3 regions of the Streptomyces sp. NPDC098781 genome follow, and region 1 is predicted to be linked to each of the others. Evidence: riboswitches for the same ligand, from Rfam matches in the RefSeq annotation. Region 1 holds a riboswitch; each other region holds the start of a gene.

Region 1 (5,268 bases):
CGCGGCTCTGCGGTGCGGCCGACGGGGTGCGCTCTTGACGATACGACATGGATTCCGGGGCCAATGAGTTGTCCACAGGCGTTGCCCCGGGGCCGCCCGGCCCTAGATGATGTTGGTACTTGATCGCACCTGTTCGTCTCTGTGGGGGCTTGATGCTGGAGATCTCCGAAACGGGCCGTATCTGGCTCCTCTCCGGGCCGACCAGCAGTTACGCCGTCCATCTGACCGAGGGCGACGAGCTGCTGCACCTCCACTGGGGCCCGCGGATCGAACTCGCCGACGCCGAGGCCCTCGCCGTACGTCCGCTGCCGGAGCACTCGTCCTTCGAGTCCCCGCTCGACGGGCACGAGGAGTACCCGGTGGAGGGCGGCCCGCGTTTCGTGCGCCCCGCGCTGTCCGTGCGCGCCGAGGGGCGGCGCGGCACCGAGTGGGATTTCGTGCGGTACGAGTCCGAGGGTGACGAGCTGCGGTTGCGCTTTCGTGACGGCGGGCTGAACGTCACCCTGCACTACCGGATGCGCGACGACGTGGTGGAGCGCTGGGTGGCTCTGGACAACGAGGGGCCCGCGCTGGAGCTGCTGCGCGCCGACTCGGCCACCTGGACGCTGCCCTACCGGGAGGACTGGCGGCTGTCCCAGCTGCACGGCCGCTGGGGAGCGGAGTCCCGGCTGGTGCAGGCCCCGCTCACGTACGGCGAGAAGGTCATCGGCAGTCGCCGCGGGCACACCGGGCACCAGCATCTGCCGTGGGTCGCGCTCGACACGGACGCCACCGAGGAACGCGGCGAGGTCTACGGCTGTGCCCTCGCCTGGTCTGGGTCCTGGCGCATCGCCGTCGCCCAACTTCCGGACGCGCGCGTGCAGATCACCGGCGGGGCCGGACACGACGACTCGGGCCTGCTGCGGCTGGCCGCGGGGGAGTCCTTCACGACGCCCGTCTTCGCCGGCCTATGGAGCGACGGAGGCTTCGGCGGGGCCAGCCGCGCCTGGCACGCGTACCAGCGCGCGTATGTGATCCCTGACGCCGATACCAGGACCGGCCGGTGCTGTTCAACTCCTGGGAGGCGACCGAGTTCGACATCTCCGAGGAACAGCAGAGCGCGCTCGCTCGGCGGGCCGCGGCCATCGGTGTCGAGCTGTTCGTGGTGGACGACGGCTGGTTCGGCGCGCGCACCAGCGACCGCGCCGGGCTCGGCGACTGGACCCCCAACCCCGAGCGCTTCCCGTCCGGCCTCAAGCCGCTCGCCGAGCACGTGCACGAGCTCGGCATGCAGTTCGGCATCTGGGTCGAGCCGGAAATGGTCAATCCGGACAGCGAGCTGTATCGCGCCCACCCGGACTGGGTTCAGCACCAATCGGGACGAAAGCGTACGGAATTCCGCAATCAGCTCGTACTGAACCTCGCCCGCGATGACGTCCAGGAGTACCTCTGGGAACAGCTCCACGGGCTGCTCTCCAGCGCGCCGATCGACTATGTGAAGTGGGACTTCAACCGCTGCTTCGCCGACGCCGGCTGGCCCGGTGAGCCGTATCCGCAGCGCCTGTGGGTCGACCATGTGCGTGCCCTGTACGGCTTGCTCGACCGGCTGCGCGCGGCTCATCCCGGTGTCGCCTTCGAGTCCTGCTCGGGTGGCGGCGGACGGATCGACCTCGGCGTGCTGAGCCGCACGGACCAGGTGTGGACCTCGGACAACACCGACCCCCTCGACCGGCTCGCCATGCAGCACGGCTTCAGTCAGATCCACCCCGCCCGGGTCATGGCGGCCTGGGTCACCGACAGCCCGAACACCATGTTCAACGGGCGCGCGAGCTCGCTGCGCTTCCGTTTCGTCAGCGCCATGGCGGGGGTGCTCGGGGTCGGCGGCGACCTGGAGCGGTGGACCGAGGAGGAGCTCGCCGAGGCGCGGGAGTGGGTGACGCTCTACAAGGAGATCCGCCCCCTCGTGCAGCGGGGCCACCTGTACCGGCTGCGGCCCCCGCGGGGCGGGCTGAGCGCGGTGCAGTACGTGCTCGGGGACGAGACGGTCGTTCTCGCATGGCTTCAGGCTCAGAGCTTCGGCGAGCCCCTGCCGGCTCTGCGGCTCCGCGGTATCGACCCGACAGGTAGGTATGAATGCCCTGAAACGGGCGAAGTTCACCGAGGGGCTGTACTGGTGCATCACGGGCTGAAAGTCGACCTTCGGGGCGATCTGGATGCGGCAGTTATTCACCTCCGTCGCATCTAGCCGTTCTGTCCGAATTGCTGCCTTCATTCCAACTCGCTCTGGAATGAAGGAAGCTGGAGCGGTGTCACGTGAGCAGGGTCATATTCGTGACCGTGCGTCGTCCGTCATGTCCACGTAATTCACATGTTTTTCAAGGGGCTTTGAGTCGGGCGACGCCCCCAGAATTCACTCAGGGTGACCGGTAATTCCCACAAGGGATCAACAGGAACGCATTCGGACGGAACCCCTCACTTGTTCCCGTGCGTCTTCCTCGCTTACGTTCACGACCAATCCGGACGGACGCCTAATCCTGCCGCCGACCGGATCCCGCGCTAACTCACCCGTCCACGGCAGGAGCGGGGGACCCACAGGTACAACCGCCTGTTCCGGTCTCCGGAACGGCTTGGGGTCAAGTCGCGTCCCGACGCGGCCGGGCATCTCCAGCCCGCACCCGACAGCTCACCTCGCAGGCGCCGGAGAGGAATTCGCCATGCCCGCGAAGGGTAAGCACCGACGCCCGAAGTCCCTGCGCTTCACCCGCTCCATCGCCGTCGCCGGAACCGGTGGCGCCGCTCTCGCTCTCCCGCTGATGGGGGCCGCCGGCGCCCACGCCGCTCCCCAGCAGTCCGTTTCGGAAAAGGCCGTTCAGTCCCTTCCGGTCACCGGTGAGAAGGCCGCCGAGAAGAAGGCCGGCGACAAGAAGGCCGACGTGCGGACCTATTCGGTGAAGGTGGGCGATTACCTTTCGAAGATCGCCGACGAGCAGAACGTCAACGGTGGCTGGAAGCGGCTCTACGCCGACAACCGCTCGGCCGTCGGCGAGGACCCGTCGCTGATCCACCCGGGTCTGAAGCTCACGATCAACGGCAAGAAGGCCGCGACGAGCGCCCCCAAGTCCTCGTCGCCCGCCCCGTCTTCGTCCTCGTCGAAGACCCCCTCCAAGACCTCCTCGAAGCCGTCCACCGAGTCGGCCGAGAAGGATTCGAGCGCCTCGAAGGCGGCCGCGAAGACGACTTCGGCCGCCGACACCACGAGCACCGTCAACGGGTTCTCCGCCCCGCTGTCCGGCGCCTCCCTCGGCACCGGCTACAAGGTCGCGGGCAGCATGTGGTCCAGCGGCTACCACACCGGCGTCGACTTCGCCGCCGCCACCGGTACCCCGCTCAAGGCGGTCGGCCAGGGCACCGTCGTCTCCGCCGGCTGGGGTGGCGCGTACGGCAACCAGGTCGTCATCCAGCTCGCCGACGGCTACTACGCCCAGTACGCCCACCTGTCCTCGCTCTCCGTCTCGGCCGGCCAGACCGTGACCGCGGGCCAGCAGATAGGCCTCTCCGGCGCGACCGGCAACGTCACCGGCCCGCACCTGCACTTCGAGATCCGCACCACGCCGGACTACGGCTCCGACGTGGACCCGGTCGCCTACCTCCGCTCCAAGGGCGTCGCCATCGGCTGACGGCCCCCCGCGAAACCACCTGCCTGACACGCAGCCGAAGGCCGGACCCCCGATCCCCGGGTCCGGCCTTCGGCATGCCTGTGGTCCTGGTGCGGTGATCGGCCGTCCAACAGCCCTGCTCGGAGGGTTATTCCACGTTTGGTGAACACTTGGGGAGTGGCTTATCTCACCGCTCGTCAACCCCTGCCTACGGTCGCGTAGGTCACATCCAAAGGTGAATCATGTCCCGATGTGACAGGCGATTCGAAGAGTGACAGCAGATCAGTGATCGGGTCGTACGTCGCGGTGGGGGACAGCTTCACCGAGGGCGTCGGCGACCCCGGCCCCGAAGGGGCGTTCGTCGGCTGGGCCGACCGCTTCGCGGTCCTGCTCGCGGACCGGCGCCCCGAGGGCGACTTCGATTACACCAACCTCGCCGTGCGCGGCAAACTCCTCGACCAGATCGTCGAGGACCAGCTTCCGAAGGCCGTCGAACTGGCCCCGGACCTGGTCTCGTTCTGCGCGGGCGGCAACGACATCATCCGGCCCGGAACCGACCCCGACGAGGTGGCCGAGCGCTTCGAGCGGGCCATCGTCCGGCTCACCTCAGCCGTCGGCACCGTCATGGTGACGACCGGCTTCGACACCCGCGGCGTGCCCGTGCTGAAGCACCTGCGCGGCAAGATCGCCACGTACAACGGTCATGTGCGGGCCATCGCCGACCGGTACGGCTGCCCCGTGCTCGACCTGTGGTCCCTGAAGACCGTTCAGGACCGCCGGGCCTGGGACGGCGACCGGCTGCACCTGTCTCCCGAGGGGCACACGCGCGTGGCGCTCCGCGCCGGTCAGGTCCTCGGCCTGGAGATTCCCGCGGACCCGGACCAGCCCTGGCCGCCGCTCCCGCCGCGCGGCACGCTGGAGATCCGCCGGGACGACGTCCAGTGGGCGCGTGAGTACCTGGTGCCGTGGATCGGGCGGCGACTGCGCGGTGAGTCCTCGGGCGACCACGTGACGGCCAAGGGCGCCATGTCTCCGGACGACATCAAGATGCGGATCCAGTCGGTGGCTTGAGTGCGGTGCGCGAGTGATCGGTCGGTGGCTTGAGTGCGGTGCACGAGCCATCAGGCCGTGGCTTGAGAGCGGTGCGCTAGGCACCGGTGCCTCCGGGCCGTACCGAAGACTGGTCGGTGCGGCCCGGACGTATGTCCTCCCGAAGGGAACCCGGCGTCCGCGCACCTCACCGAGTCGACGCCGTCAACGCCTCTCGCTCCAGGCCCAGTTCCCGGGCCAGCGCCTCGTCCGCCCACTCGCGTGCACACGCGCGGGAGACCGCGCCCGGGTACGACGTCAGCTGTACGGCCAGCCCGTCGAGCAGGGCCGTCAGGCGCAGTGCCGCGCCGGTCGGGTCCGGACAGCGGAACTCCTCCGCGGCGACACCCTCGGCGATGACCTCGGCGATGGCCGCCTTCCACTGCCGGTCCAGACCCCGGATGACCTCCTGGAGCGCGGGTTCGCGCAGTGCCGCCGCCCAGCCCTCGATCCACAGCCGCCAGCCCTTGGCCTGGCCGGTGGGCGCGTACCAGCGCACGGCCGCCCGCAACCGTCGTAGCGCCGTCGTGCGGCGGCCCAGAAG
Region 2 (5,268 bases), on a different contig from region 1:
TCCCGGCCGTTCCACGTCAGCTCCAGCAGTGAGCCGCGCTCGCCCTCCGTGGGTCCGCTGACCGTGCCCGAGCCGTACAGATCGCCGGTGCGCAGCGAGGCGCCGTTCACGGTCATGTGGGCGAGCTGCTGGGCGGCCGTCCAGTACATGGTGGAGAAAGGGGGCTCGGAGACCACATGGCCGTTGACGGCCACCGAGATACGCAGGTCGTAGCCACCGGGTTCGGTCTCGGAGCCGGAGTCGTCCAGGTACGGCAGCAGCGGGTGCGTGCGCTGCGGCGGGGCCACCATCGCCTCCTCCAGGGCGTCCAGCGGGGTGATCCACGCCGACACCGAGGTGGCGAAGGACTTGCCGAGGAACGGGCCGAGGGGGACGTACTCCCAGGCCTGGATGTCGCGTGCCGACCAGTCGTTGAGCAGGCACAGGCCGAAGACGTGCTCCCGGAAGTCGCCCAGTGCGACCGGCTCGCCCATCCGTGACGGCGTTCCGACCACGAAGCCGACCTCGGCCTCGATGTCGAGCCGGACCGAGGGGCCGAAGACCGGCGCGGCGTCGGTGGGCGCCTTGCGCTGGCCCGAGGGCCGTACGACGTCCGTGCCGGACACGACCACCGTGCCGGAGCGGCCGTGGTAACCGATCGGCAGGTGCTTCCAGTTGGGGGTCAGTGAGTCCTCGGCGTCGGGGCGGAAGATCCGGCCGACGTTCCGGGCGTGGTTCTCGGAGGCGTAGAAGTCGACGTAGTCGGCGACCTCGAAGGGGAGGTGCAAGGTCACCGAGGACAGGGGGTGCAGGAGATCACGGAGGGCCTCCTGGTGCGCGGGCACCGTCACCCAGGCCGTCAGCGCGCGACGGACATCGGACCAGGTGGTGCGGCCCGCGGCGAGCAGCGGGTTCAGGGAGTCCTGGGCGAGCAGCGGGGCGTACGGCGAGCCGAGGGCGTGGGCCGCCTTGCCCGCGTCGAGGACGTGGTCGCCGAGCCGGACGCCGACCCGTCGCGCGGAGTCCGAGCCGGGAAGGGAGAAGACGCCGTACGGAAGGTTGTGCGTGCCGAAGGGGTCGCCCTCGGGGAGATCGAAGGGGGGCATGGGGTGCTGCCTCACTCTCATACGCTCCGTCTGCCAAGTGGGTCGGGCCACACGTTACGGGTGAGGCACCGGTCTTGGGCAGTGCGAAAGTCGCGTCGTCGGAGCCGGTGAAACAGCAGGTCGCCGCGTCGGGCGGGCGCTCGGGGCGCGCTCCGGCGCCAAGTGGGGGTGAAATCACAAGGGGCGGAGGGCAGTTGCGGACGGGTAGGCAGAAGGGTAACCGGATTAGGTGTCAACACATGTGAACAAAGCAGCCGTCCGGTTCAGGTCGAGTCGATGGGGCTTCCTGTCCGTATTCTCTGATCATGGCCCCACCCATCGCATATTCACTCATCGCCACTGACCTGGACGGGACGCTGCTCCGCGGCGACGACACGCTCTCCGACCGGACCCTCGACGCGCTCGCGCGGGTGGCGGCGGCCGGTGCCCAGCACCTCGTCGTGACGGGACGGCCGGCGCCCAGAGTGCGGCCGTTGCTCGACGACCTGGGCAGCAGGGGGCTCGCGGTGTGCGGACAGGGCGCGCAGTTGTACGACGCCGGCGCGGACTGTCTGCTGTGGTCCGTCACCTTGGACCGGGAACTGGCGGAAACCGCGCTCGGCAAGATCGAGGCCGAGGTGGGGCAGGTGTACGCGGCCGTCGACCAGGACGGCGTGGAAGGGCTCACGCTCATCGAGCCCGGCTACCTGATGCCGCACCCCACCCTGCCGGCGGTGCGCGTCAGACGCCGCGACGACCTGTGGTGCGAGCCGATCAGCAAGGTGCTGCTGCGCCATCCCAGCCTGTCGGACGACGAGTTGGCGGCGACGGCGCGTTCGGTGGTCGGTTCGCTCGCGACGGTCACCATGTCGGGGCCCGGCACCGTCGAACTCCAGCCATGCGGTGTCACCAAGGCGACCGGTCTCGCGCTCGCCGCCGAGCATCTGGGACTCGGTCCGCGGGACACCGTCGCCTTCGGTGACATGCCCAACGACATCCCGATGTTCGACTGGGCCGCCCGCGGGGTGGCGATGGCCAACGCGCATCCCGAACTCAAGGCGGTCGCCGACGAGATCACCCTCTCGAACGAGGACGACGGCATCGCCGTCGTCCTTGAGAGGCTGTTCGCGGGAGATATGGCGCATATCGTCCAGTAAGGGGCGATATGCGCCAGTGGCCCGGCTGCTACTCCTAGTAGGGCCCGTTCACGTTGTCGATCGAGCCGTAGCGCGCGGCCGCGTAGTTGCACGCGGCCGTGATGTTCGCGACCGGGTCGAAGGGGTCGTACACGGTGCCCGGCACGTGGTAGGTCGCGAAGGTGGGGTCGATGACCTGGAGGAGGCCCTTGGACGGGGTGCCGGCCGCGGCGTTGGAGTCCCAGTTGTTCATGGCCTGCGGGTTGCCGGACGACTCGCGCATGATGTTGCGGTGAATGCCCTCGTAAGAACCCGGAATTCCGTTTTGAGCCATGATGTCCAGCGCGTTGCGGATCCAGCCGTCGAGGTTGTTCGGGTAGGTCTTCACCGAGGACTGGGTCGCCTGGGCGACGGAGGACTTCTTGGCGGGCGCGGACGCCTTGTCGGCCGTCTTGGCCGGCGTGCTCGCCTTCTTCGCCGCCCGGACCGTGAGGTCGAGGCCCGGGTGGATCAGGCGGGGGTCGTCGCCGATGGCCTTGCGGTTGTCCTTGTAGAGCTGCTTCCAGCCGCCCTGCGCGTCGTAGCGGTCCGCGATGCCGTAGAGCGTGTCGCCCTTCTTGGTGGTGTACGCGACCGAGTCGACCTTCACCGCGGCGCTGGGGGCCTTGGCGGGCTCGGCGGCGCTCGCGGTGGTCCCGCTCAGGAGCGGGAGAGCGAGGGCCGCGGTGCCGGTTCCGGCGATGACGACACGTCGGGTGAGCGGGTTGGTGCGGGGGCGGCGATGCTTGCCTCGGGGCATGGCGCTGTTCCTCTCCGGCGCCTGCGAGGTGAGCTGTCGGGTTCGGGCTGGAGATGCCCGGCCGTGCCGCCGTAGGGCGGCACGACTTCACCCCTAGCCGGTCCGATGAGCCATCAAGGCGTACGGTCCGGCGGCTTACCTGGGTCCCCCGCTCCTGCCGCGCGTGTGTGAGTTACGTCGGGGATGACTCGGGCGGCGGCAGGATTAGGCGTCCGCCCGACGAGCGGGAACGTATGCGAGAGCACATGCCCGGAACAAGTGCTGTGGTCACCTGACGTGCGGGTTGACCATGGTCTGGGGGGAATGGGGTGCTTGATCCTTTGCGGTTGCCAAGCCTCAACTCGCGTTCGGGGCAAGGAGGGAAGGGGGTGCTCCGGACCAGGTCCCCGGCCGGGCTCGCGTGACCCAATTCACTGGCAGGCGCAAGTACCGCAAAACGGGCAATGACTCCAACTCGCCTTTAACCGGCGGCCCGTGGAGTCCGAATTTCCCATATGCGACGGAAAAGCACCTCTTCGCCCTCCGTGCGGATCACCTCGTCGGAGGTCACGAAGTGCTGCCCGTCGCGGCTGATCTCGGAGCGCGTGCCCACCCTCGTCTCCCAGGCGAGCTCCGGCCGGTGCGGCCGGACGGACCACTCCGAGCGGGCGCGGGCCGGCAGTGGGTCCGCCTCGTCGATCGTGTACGTCTCCAGCGGGTCCTCGGCGCACTCCATACCGTCCGGGTACGCGCGCGTGGCGCCGTGGCGCGGGTCGACCTCCAGCCGCCCACGGCGAGGACGGCGGCGTCGATCGCGCCGGGTCCTCGCAGACACTGCCGTGGCGCCAGTGGTCGTCGCAGGTCGGGTGTTCCAGGCAGGTGTGGATGAACGGGTCGAGGGAACCCAGCCGTTCGAGCCACGTGTCCCGCCAGGACTCGCCGATGTGCTGCGGGTCCGGCGGCCGGGGGGCGAAGGCGAGCATCGTCGACGCCCAGGCGTGGATGTCGACCGCGAGGACGGAACCTCCCATGTAGTGCGCGTCGTTGTCATAGCGATCGTCCGTGGAACAGACGTGACGATCGCCTTGAGCGGCTCGGCGCGAGGGCCGCGATCTGGAGGGAGTTGAAGCCGCCGCAGGAGATGCCGAACATACCGACCTTGCCGTCGCACCAGGGCTGCGCCGCGGGCCAGTTGACGACCTCGACCCCGTCGGCCGGCTCCGTCGCCGAGTACTCGTCCGTCGGCAGGCCCTCGCAATAACGACAGGGCGCCATGCGCGCGCGTACAGGCTCGTCCCGTCCGAAAGCGGGATGCGCACGTCGGGATGAGTCGTCTCGTAGGGGAAGGACGTACGGATGTGCATGAGCGGGATCCCCGTCCGGTCGGTGGACCGGCGGTCAGCGCACCGGGTACGTCCTGCGGCGCAGCCGACGCGCCGCGGCCATCACGGCGAGCCCCGCGGCCACCCGGGCGAGCGACAGGAACCGCAGGGGCATGGTCCGGCCGGTGAAGGCAGCTGGCGCGATCACCGAGACCAGGGTCGGCAGGTCGACGAAGTGGTCCGTGGTGAGCCGCCCGGCGACTGCCGGCAGGGCTGCGAGGGCGGCCGTGACGACGAGGCCGGTGGCGATCAGGCGGATCGCCCGGCGCATGGTGTCGGGGGCCAGGGCGAAATCGGCGGAGTGCTTGCGTCCGGTCAGGTGGCGGCGGCCGGTGAGGTGTTGGACCGGGCCGAACGTCATGCCGATGGCCGCCGCCTAGAAGCCCCAGACGTTGGGCGTCAGCAGCCCCGTGCCCGCGCTGATCAGGCCGAGGCCCGCCCAGTTCATGGGGGCGCTCGGCACCGCCATGGCGTAGTGGCCGCAGGCGGTCAGGACGCCGCCTCACTGCACCGCCCGGTGCGAGCCGAGGACGCGGTCGGCGAGTCACCCGCCGGCGACGGACGCCGGATGATCGAGGGTGCCGGGGGCGACGGACATCGGATGGACCAGGGTGCCGGGGGCGACGGACACCGGATGGACGAGGGTGCCGGGGGCGGTGTTGACGGACGCCGCGGTTCCGGCCGACATGCCCATACCGCGGGAGGAGATCGTGTCGGCGAAGTGCAGGACGAGGATGGCCTGCATGCCCAGGAACGAGAAGCGTTCCCACACCTCCGGGCCGGAGAGCGTGAGAAGGCCTCAGGGTCGGCCGAAGAAGGCGTGGGCGGCGCGCGGCGGCGGCTCGCTCGCGGGCTGGACATCGACCTCGGTTCGGGACACGGCCCGCTACTTCCTTACAAACCGATGG
Region 3 (5,268 bases), on a different contig from region 1:
GACGAGGAGCCGGATGGAGTTCGTACCGCAGTCGATGGCGGCGACGCGGGTCATGGGTGGTGCCCTTCCGCTGTACGGGAGTTCTCGGTGTCAGGGGGCGGCGGGACGCTGAGGCTGTCAGCGGCTCCGCCGCGGGTCACTCGGCCGGGACCACGCACGGCCCCTTCATCCACCACTCCGGCAGCATCGCGATCGCCTCGTCGCCCAGCGGGTTCACCCCCGGCCCGGCCGCCAGCGAGTGCGCGACCAGCACATGCAGACACTTCACCCGGTCCGGCATCCCACCCGCGCTGGGGAAGCCCGTCAGCACCTCGATCTCGTCCCGCCGCCGGATGTAGTCCTCGTGCGCGGCGCGATAGGCGGCCGCCAGCTCCGGGTCCGTCTCCAGCCGGGCCGTCATGTCCTTCATGACGCCCTCGGCCTCCAGCGTGCCGATCGCCGACGCGGCGCGCGGGCAGGTCAGGTAGTACAGCGTCGGGAACGGCGTGCCGTCCGGCAGCCGAGGGGCGGTCTCGACGACGTCCGGCTGGCCGCACGGGCACCGGTGCGCGATCGCGCGCAGTCCGCGCGGGGGCCGCCCGAGCTGCTGCTTGAAGGCCTCGACGTCGGCGTCGGTGGGCTCGGTGCGCGGTGTGGGCGGCGGGGGGGTTTCCATGCCTGTCTTTCTATCGGTTCGGTTCTCACTCGGCGGCGGCGTCGGCCTTGTCGACCCCGTCCCAGATGTTCGCGTACCAGGGGCGGTCGGCCGCGCTCCGGTCGGTCCGGGACGCCTTGCCCGCGTCCGGATCGACCACGATGTAGCCGGTCTCCCCGGGCATCACATAGTGCAGCCGCTGCCGGATCTGCTGCTCGGCGTACGCGTCGTCCTGCCAGCGTGCCTTGAGGTCGCGCAGCTGCTCGACGCGCCGGGCGGCCTCCTCCTGCTGGCGCTGCATGTCGGCGATCTCGGCGCGCTGGGAGACGTACTGCCTTATCGGGTAGGCCAGTGCCACGACGAGGGAGCAGACCACCAGTGCGAGCAGCGCGGCGCGTCCGGTGAGCCTGGAGCGCCGGGCCTGCCGCTTGGTCTGGGAGCGGTAGACACGGGCCGCCGTCTGCTCGCCGAGCAACCGGATTCTCGTCGCGGTGGAGAAACGGTCCCGGTCCTTGACGGCCATCGGCTCTCCGCCTCCCCTTTCACGTGCGTACGTCCCCGCACACGGTACGGGACCGAGTACGGGGACGTACGTACGACTGGCTAAGCCTTAACCCGGTAAGGGTCAGCCCTTGAAGCGCGGGAACGCGCTGCGGCCCGCGTAGACCGCCGCGTCGTCGAGGATCTCCTCGATGCGCAGCAGCTGGTTGTACTTGGCGACGCGCTCGGAGCGGGCCGGGGCGCCGGTCTTGATCTGGCCGCAGTTGGTGGCGACGGCGAGGTCGGCGATCGTGACGTCCTCGGTCTCGCCGGAGCGGTGGGACATCATGCACTTGAAGCCGCTGCGCTGGGCGAGCTCGACGGCGTCGAGGGTCTCGGTCAGCGAGCCGATCTGGTTGACCTTGACGAGCAGCGCGTTGGCGGCGCCGTCGTCGATGCCGCGGGCGAGGCGCTCGGGGTTGGTGACGAAGAGGTCGTCGCCGACGATCTGGACCTTGTCGCCCAGCTTGTCGGTGAGGACCTTCCAGCCGGCCCAGTCGTCCTCGAACAGCGGGTCCTCGATGGAGACGAGCGGGTAGGCCGCGACGAGCTCCTCGTAGTACTCCGTCATCTCGGCGGCGGAGCGCTCCTTGCCCTCGAAGAGGTACTTGCCGTCCTTGTAGAACTCGGAGGCGGCGACGTCGAGCGCGAGGGCGATCTGCTCGCCGGGGGCGTAACCGGCTTCCTTGATGGCCTCGAGGATGAGGTCGAGGGCCTCACGGTTGGAGCCGAGGTTCGGGGCGAAGCCGCCCTCGTCGCCGAGGCCGGTGGCCAGGCCCTTGCTCTTCAGCACCTTCTTGAGGGTGTGGTAGACCTCGGTGCCCCAGCGCAGCGCCTCGGAGAAGGACTCCGCGCCGATCGGGGCGATCATGAACTCCTGGATGTCCACGTTGGAGTCGGCGTGCGAGCCGCCGTTCAGGATGTTCATCATCGGCACCGGCAGCAGGTGCGCGTTCGGGCCGCCCAGGTAGCGGAAGAGCGGCAGGTCGGACGCCTCGGAGGCGGCGTGCGCGACGGCGAGCGAGACGCCGAGGATGGCGTTGGCGCCGAGCGAGCCCTTGTTGTCGGTGGCGTCCAGGTCGAACATGGCCTGGTCGATCAGGCGCTGCTCGGTGGCGTCGTAGCCGACGAGCTCCGGGCCGATCTGCTCGATGACGGCGAGGACGGCCTTCTCGACACCCTTGCCCTGGTAGCGGTTGGGGTCACCGTCGCGGAGCTCGATGGCCTCGAAGGCACCGGTCGAGGCGCCGGACGGGACGGCGGCACGACCCGTGCTGCCGTCGTCGAGGCCGACCTCGACCTCGACCGTGGGGTTGCCTCGGGAGTCCAGGATTTCCCGGGCTACGACGACGTCGATGGACGGCACGAGCATCTCCTTCTTCGGATGTGACGCGGGTACGCAGACCGTGTGGGGTACTGCGAGACGAGCCTAACCGGCTCCGGGCATCAGACCAGCGGTCGACCGCCCCGTGGACAGAACCGAGAGTAAATTGTTTCCGAACGGAACAAAAACCTTCCCCAGACAGAGAAGAACCCCGCCCCGGTGCGTACGGGGGAAAACGCACCGAGGCGGGGAGTTCGCGGGGACGGGGGGTGGTCCTCACGACGCCCTCACTATGGGGTCCACGGATGTGAAGGCGCTGTGGTTCACCTGTCGGTCGCGTGCTGCCGCGGGCCGCCGGATGTCGCGGCCCGCCGCTGCCTCTTACTTCAGGTGCAGCTGCTGACCCGGGTAGATCAGGTTCGCGTCCTCGACGATGTCCTTGTTCAGCTGGAAGAGCTTCTCCCAGCCGCCCTTGACGTTCTTCTCCTCGGCGATCGAGCTGAGGGTGTCGCCCTTGACGACCTTGTACTCGCCGTCGCCCTTCTTGACCTTCTTGCCGGTCGGGGTGGTGACGGTCTTGGTGCTCTTCTTGGCGGCCGGGCGGTCGGTGGAGCGGGAGGCCGACTGCTGCTCGGAGGAGCGCGGGGTGGTCTCGGTGCTCTGCGAGGAGCCGCCGGCGGAGGAGCCGGAGTACGCGGCGCTGGACAGGCCGGTGCCGCAGTTCGGCCAGGCGCCCTTGCCCTGGGCCGCGAGGACCTTCTCGGCTATCTCGATCTGCTGGGACTTGGTGGCCTGGTCGGCGGTGGAGGCGTACTGGGTGCCGCCGTACGCGGCCCAGGTGGAGGCGGAGAACTGAAGACCGCCGTAGTAGCCGTTGCCGGTGTTGATCGACCAGTTGCCGCCGGACTCGCACTGGGCGACGGTGTCCCACTCGGAGGCGGTGGCGGCCGAGGCGTTGCCGGCCGCCATCAGCGGGGCGGCGACGGCGGCGGCACCGGTGACGCCGACGACGGCGATGGCGCGGGCGGCCTTGGACGGACGACGGTGCTTGCCCTTGCTGGAAAACAGCATGGAGAGATCCCCTCACCGACGCCTGCGAGGTGAGCTGTCGGGTTCGGGCCGGTTGAGTTGCCCGGCCGCGCACGTTCGCCTCTCGGCTCCCGCTGCGCGGCTTCACCCCGAGCCGGCTCCGGCCGTGCGGCCTCGAAAGGCCTCAACTGCCGGACCCGGCGCAAACCTTGGGTCCCCCGCTCCTGCCTACGGCGCTTGACGCGACGACTGTTCCCGTACGGCCGCCGGCAGGATTCGGCGTGACGGCGTAGGGGCTCGCTCTGGTGGCGAGCGATCACGACCGTAGACACTCGATTCGCGGAATTACAAAGACGATCAGGGCTTCTGAGATCTATCTCTCACTACTGTTAAAACGGACATTACACACCGAATCGGGGCGCGAACTGCCGCTGTTTTTCGCCCTGTTCGACCGTTATTCGACGGGGACGTCCAGCGTCTGACCGGCGAAGATGTCGTTCGCGTCGGCGCCGATGGCCTGCTTGTTCGCCTCATACAGCGCGCGCCACCCGCCGTCGAGGTCAAGGGAGTCGGCGATGGACGCGAGCGTGTCGCCCTGGCGGACGCTGTACGAGGCATGCCGGCCGGAGGACTTGGTGGCGCTGTCGGCGGTGTCGCTCTCGTCGGCGCTGGGGCCCCGATGACGCCCGGAACCGGCGCTCACGTCGTCGATCGACCCGGTGTCGACAAGACTCCAGGAGCCCGAGTCCTGGTCCGAGTTGCCCCGATTGCCCGCCTTTGGGGTCTCTATGGGGGAGCTGTCCGGCGACTGTGCGACCTTCGAGTCGGGCGAGTCCGACTTCGCGGAGCTGCCGGTCCCGGCGGACGAAGAGGGGGAGGACGAGGAGCTGTCGGGCGATTCGGACGAACCGTCGGGGGAGCCGCTGGGCGAGTTCGAGGAACCCCCGGAAGAGGCCGACGTACTCGGCGAGCTGGACTCATCGGACGAATCCGATGAACCGGACGAGTTGGATGAGCCGGACGATCCGGACGACGTCGAGGAATCGAGCAGCCCGGAGGATCCGGACACCGCGGAGGGAGAGTCCTCGCCCACGCCGGTGTCGAGGTCGACCGCGCCGGACTTCGGGGTGAGCCCGTTGAGTACCGCGCAGGTGCCCCAGGGGCTGGTCCCCCGGTCCGCCAGGACGTCCTGCGCCACCGCGATCTGCTGCGAGCGGCTGGCCAGGTCGGGGCTGTTGGCGTAGTCGAGACCGCCGTACTTCTCCCAGTCGTCCTGGGTCAGCTGGAGCCCGCCGTAGCGCCCGTTGCCGGTGTCGGCGCTCCAGGAGCCACCGCTCTCGCAGTCGGCCACCTTGTCCCACACATTGCCGTCGGCCGCGCTCGCGCCCGTGGCACCGAGGAGCGGGATGGCGATGGCGGAGCCGGTCACTCCGGCGGCGACGAGAAGAGCCGGAGCCTGACGAGGGCGACGGTGACGACCGTTCCCGGAGAGCATGCGGGTGCCTTTCACGAGACAGCAGTGACTGTGGCGCGTGAAACTGGGCGCCTTCGTTGATCCGTGAACGTATAGGCAGACGATCACTTGTCACAAGTTAATGCCGCGTAGATCACGTGAAGATCACAGAATTGGGCCCACGTCATGGTCGCGGCTGTGGACAGACTCACCCAAGGGGGGTGAACTCCACCGGAAGGGTGCGCAGGCCGCGCATGATCAGCCCGCCGCGCCACCTCAACTCCCCCG

Evidence for each region. Region 1 has a riboswitch for cyclic di-AMP ahead of ACIQWG_RS16560 (LysM peptidoglycan-binding domain-containing M23 family metallopeptidase). Riboswitches for the same ligand answer to the same signal wherever they lie in the genome.
Region 2: it holds a riboswitch for cyclic di-AMP, as region 1 does, so the genes downstream of both, ACIQWG_RS26385 (transglycosylase SLT domain-containing protein) here and ACIQWG_RS16560 (LysM peptidoglycan-binding domain-containing M23 family metallopeptidase) in region 1, are expected to answer to the same signal.
Region 3: it holds a riboswitch for cyclic di-AMP, as region 1 does, so the genes downstream of both, ACIQWG_RS37240 (transglycosylase family protein) here and ACIQWG_RS16560 (LysM peptidoglycan-binding domain-containing M23 family metallopeptidase) in region 1, are expected to answer to the same signal.

Annotation. Positions count from the first base shown of each region.
Region 1 is NZ_JBIWAK010000003.1:1,067,878-1,073,145, reverse strand. It holds partial or broken gene ACIQWG_RS16565 (alpha-galactosidase) at 153-2,224, shown strand; cyclic di-AMP (ydaO/yuaA leader) riboswitch at 2,532-2,689, shown strand; gene ACIQWG_RS16560 (LysM peptidoglycan-binding domain-containing M23 family metallopeptidase) at 2,694-3,656, shown strand; gene ACIQWG_RS16555 (SGNH/GDSL hydrolase family protein) at 3,921-4,706, shown strand; gene ACIQWG_RS16550 (TetR family transcriptional regulator C-terminal domain-containing protein) at 4,873-5,268, opposite strand, start outside.
Region 2 is NZ_JBIWAK010000006.1:424,191-429,458, reverse strand. It holds gene fahA (fumarylacetoacetase) at 1-1,085, opposite strand, end outside; gene ACIQWG_RS26390 (HAD family hydrolase) at 1,391-2,221, shown strand; gene ACIQWG_RS26385 (transglycosylase SLT domain-containing protein) at 2,256-2,999, opposite strand; cyclic di-AMP (ydaO/yuaA leader) riboswitch at 3,005-3,189, opposite strand; gene ACIQWG_RS26380 (hypothetical protein) at 3,460-3,714, opposite strand; partial or broken gene ACIQWG_RS26375 (CocE/NonD family hydrolase) at 3,759-4,342, opposite strand; partial or broken gene ACIQWG_RS26370 (MFS transporter) at 4,488-5,240, opposite strand.
Region 3 is NZ_JBIWAK010000012.1:100,171-105,438, forward strand. It holds gene ACIQWG_RS37220 (exopolyphosphatase) at 1-54, opposite strand, end outside; gene ACIQWG_RS37225 (DUF501 domain-containing protein) at 137-655, opposite strand; gene ACIQWG_RS37230 (septum formation initiator family protein) at 681-1,157, opposite strand; gene eno (phosphopyruvate hydratase) at 1,260-2,546, opposite strand; gene ACIQWG_RS37240 (transglycosylase family protein) at 2,880-3,569, opposite strand; cyclic di-AMP (ydaO/yuaA leader) riboswitch at 3,574-3,773, opposite strand; gene ACIQWG_RS37245 (transglycosylase family protein) at 3,982-5,022, opposite strand; gene ACIQWG_RS37250 (cytochrome P450) at 5,189-5,268, opposite strand, start outside.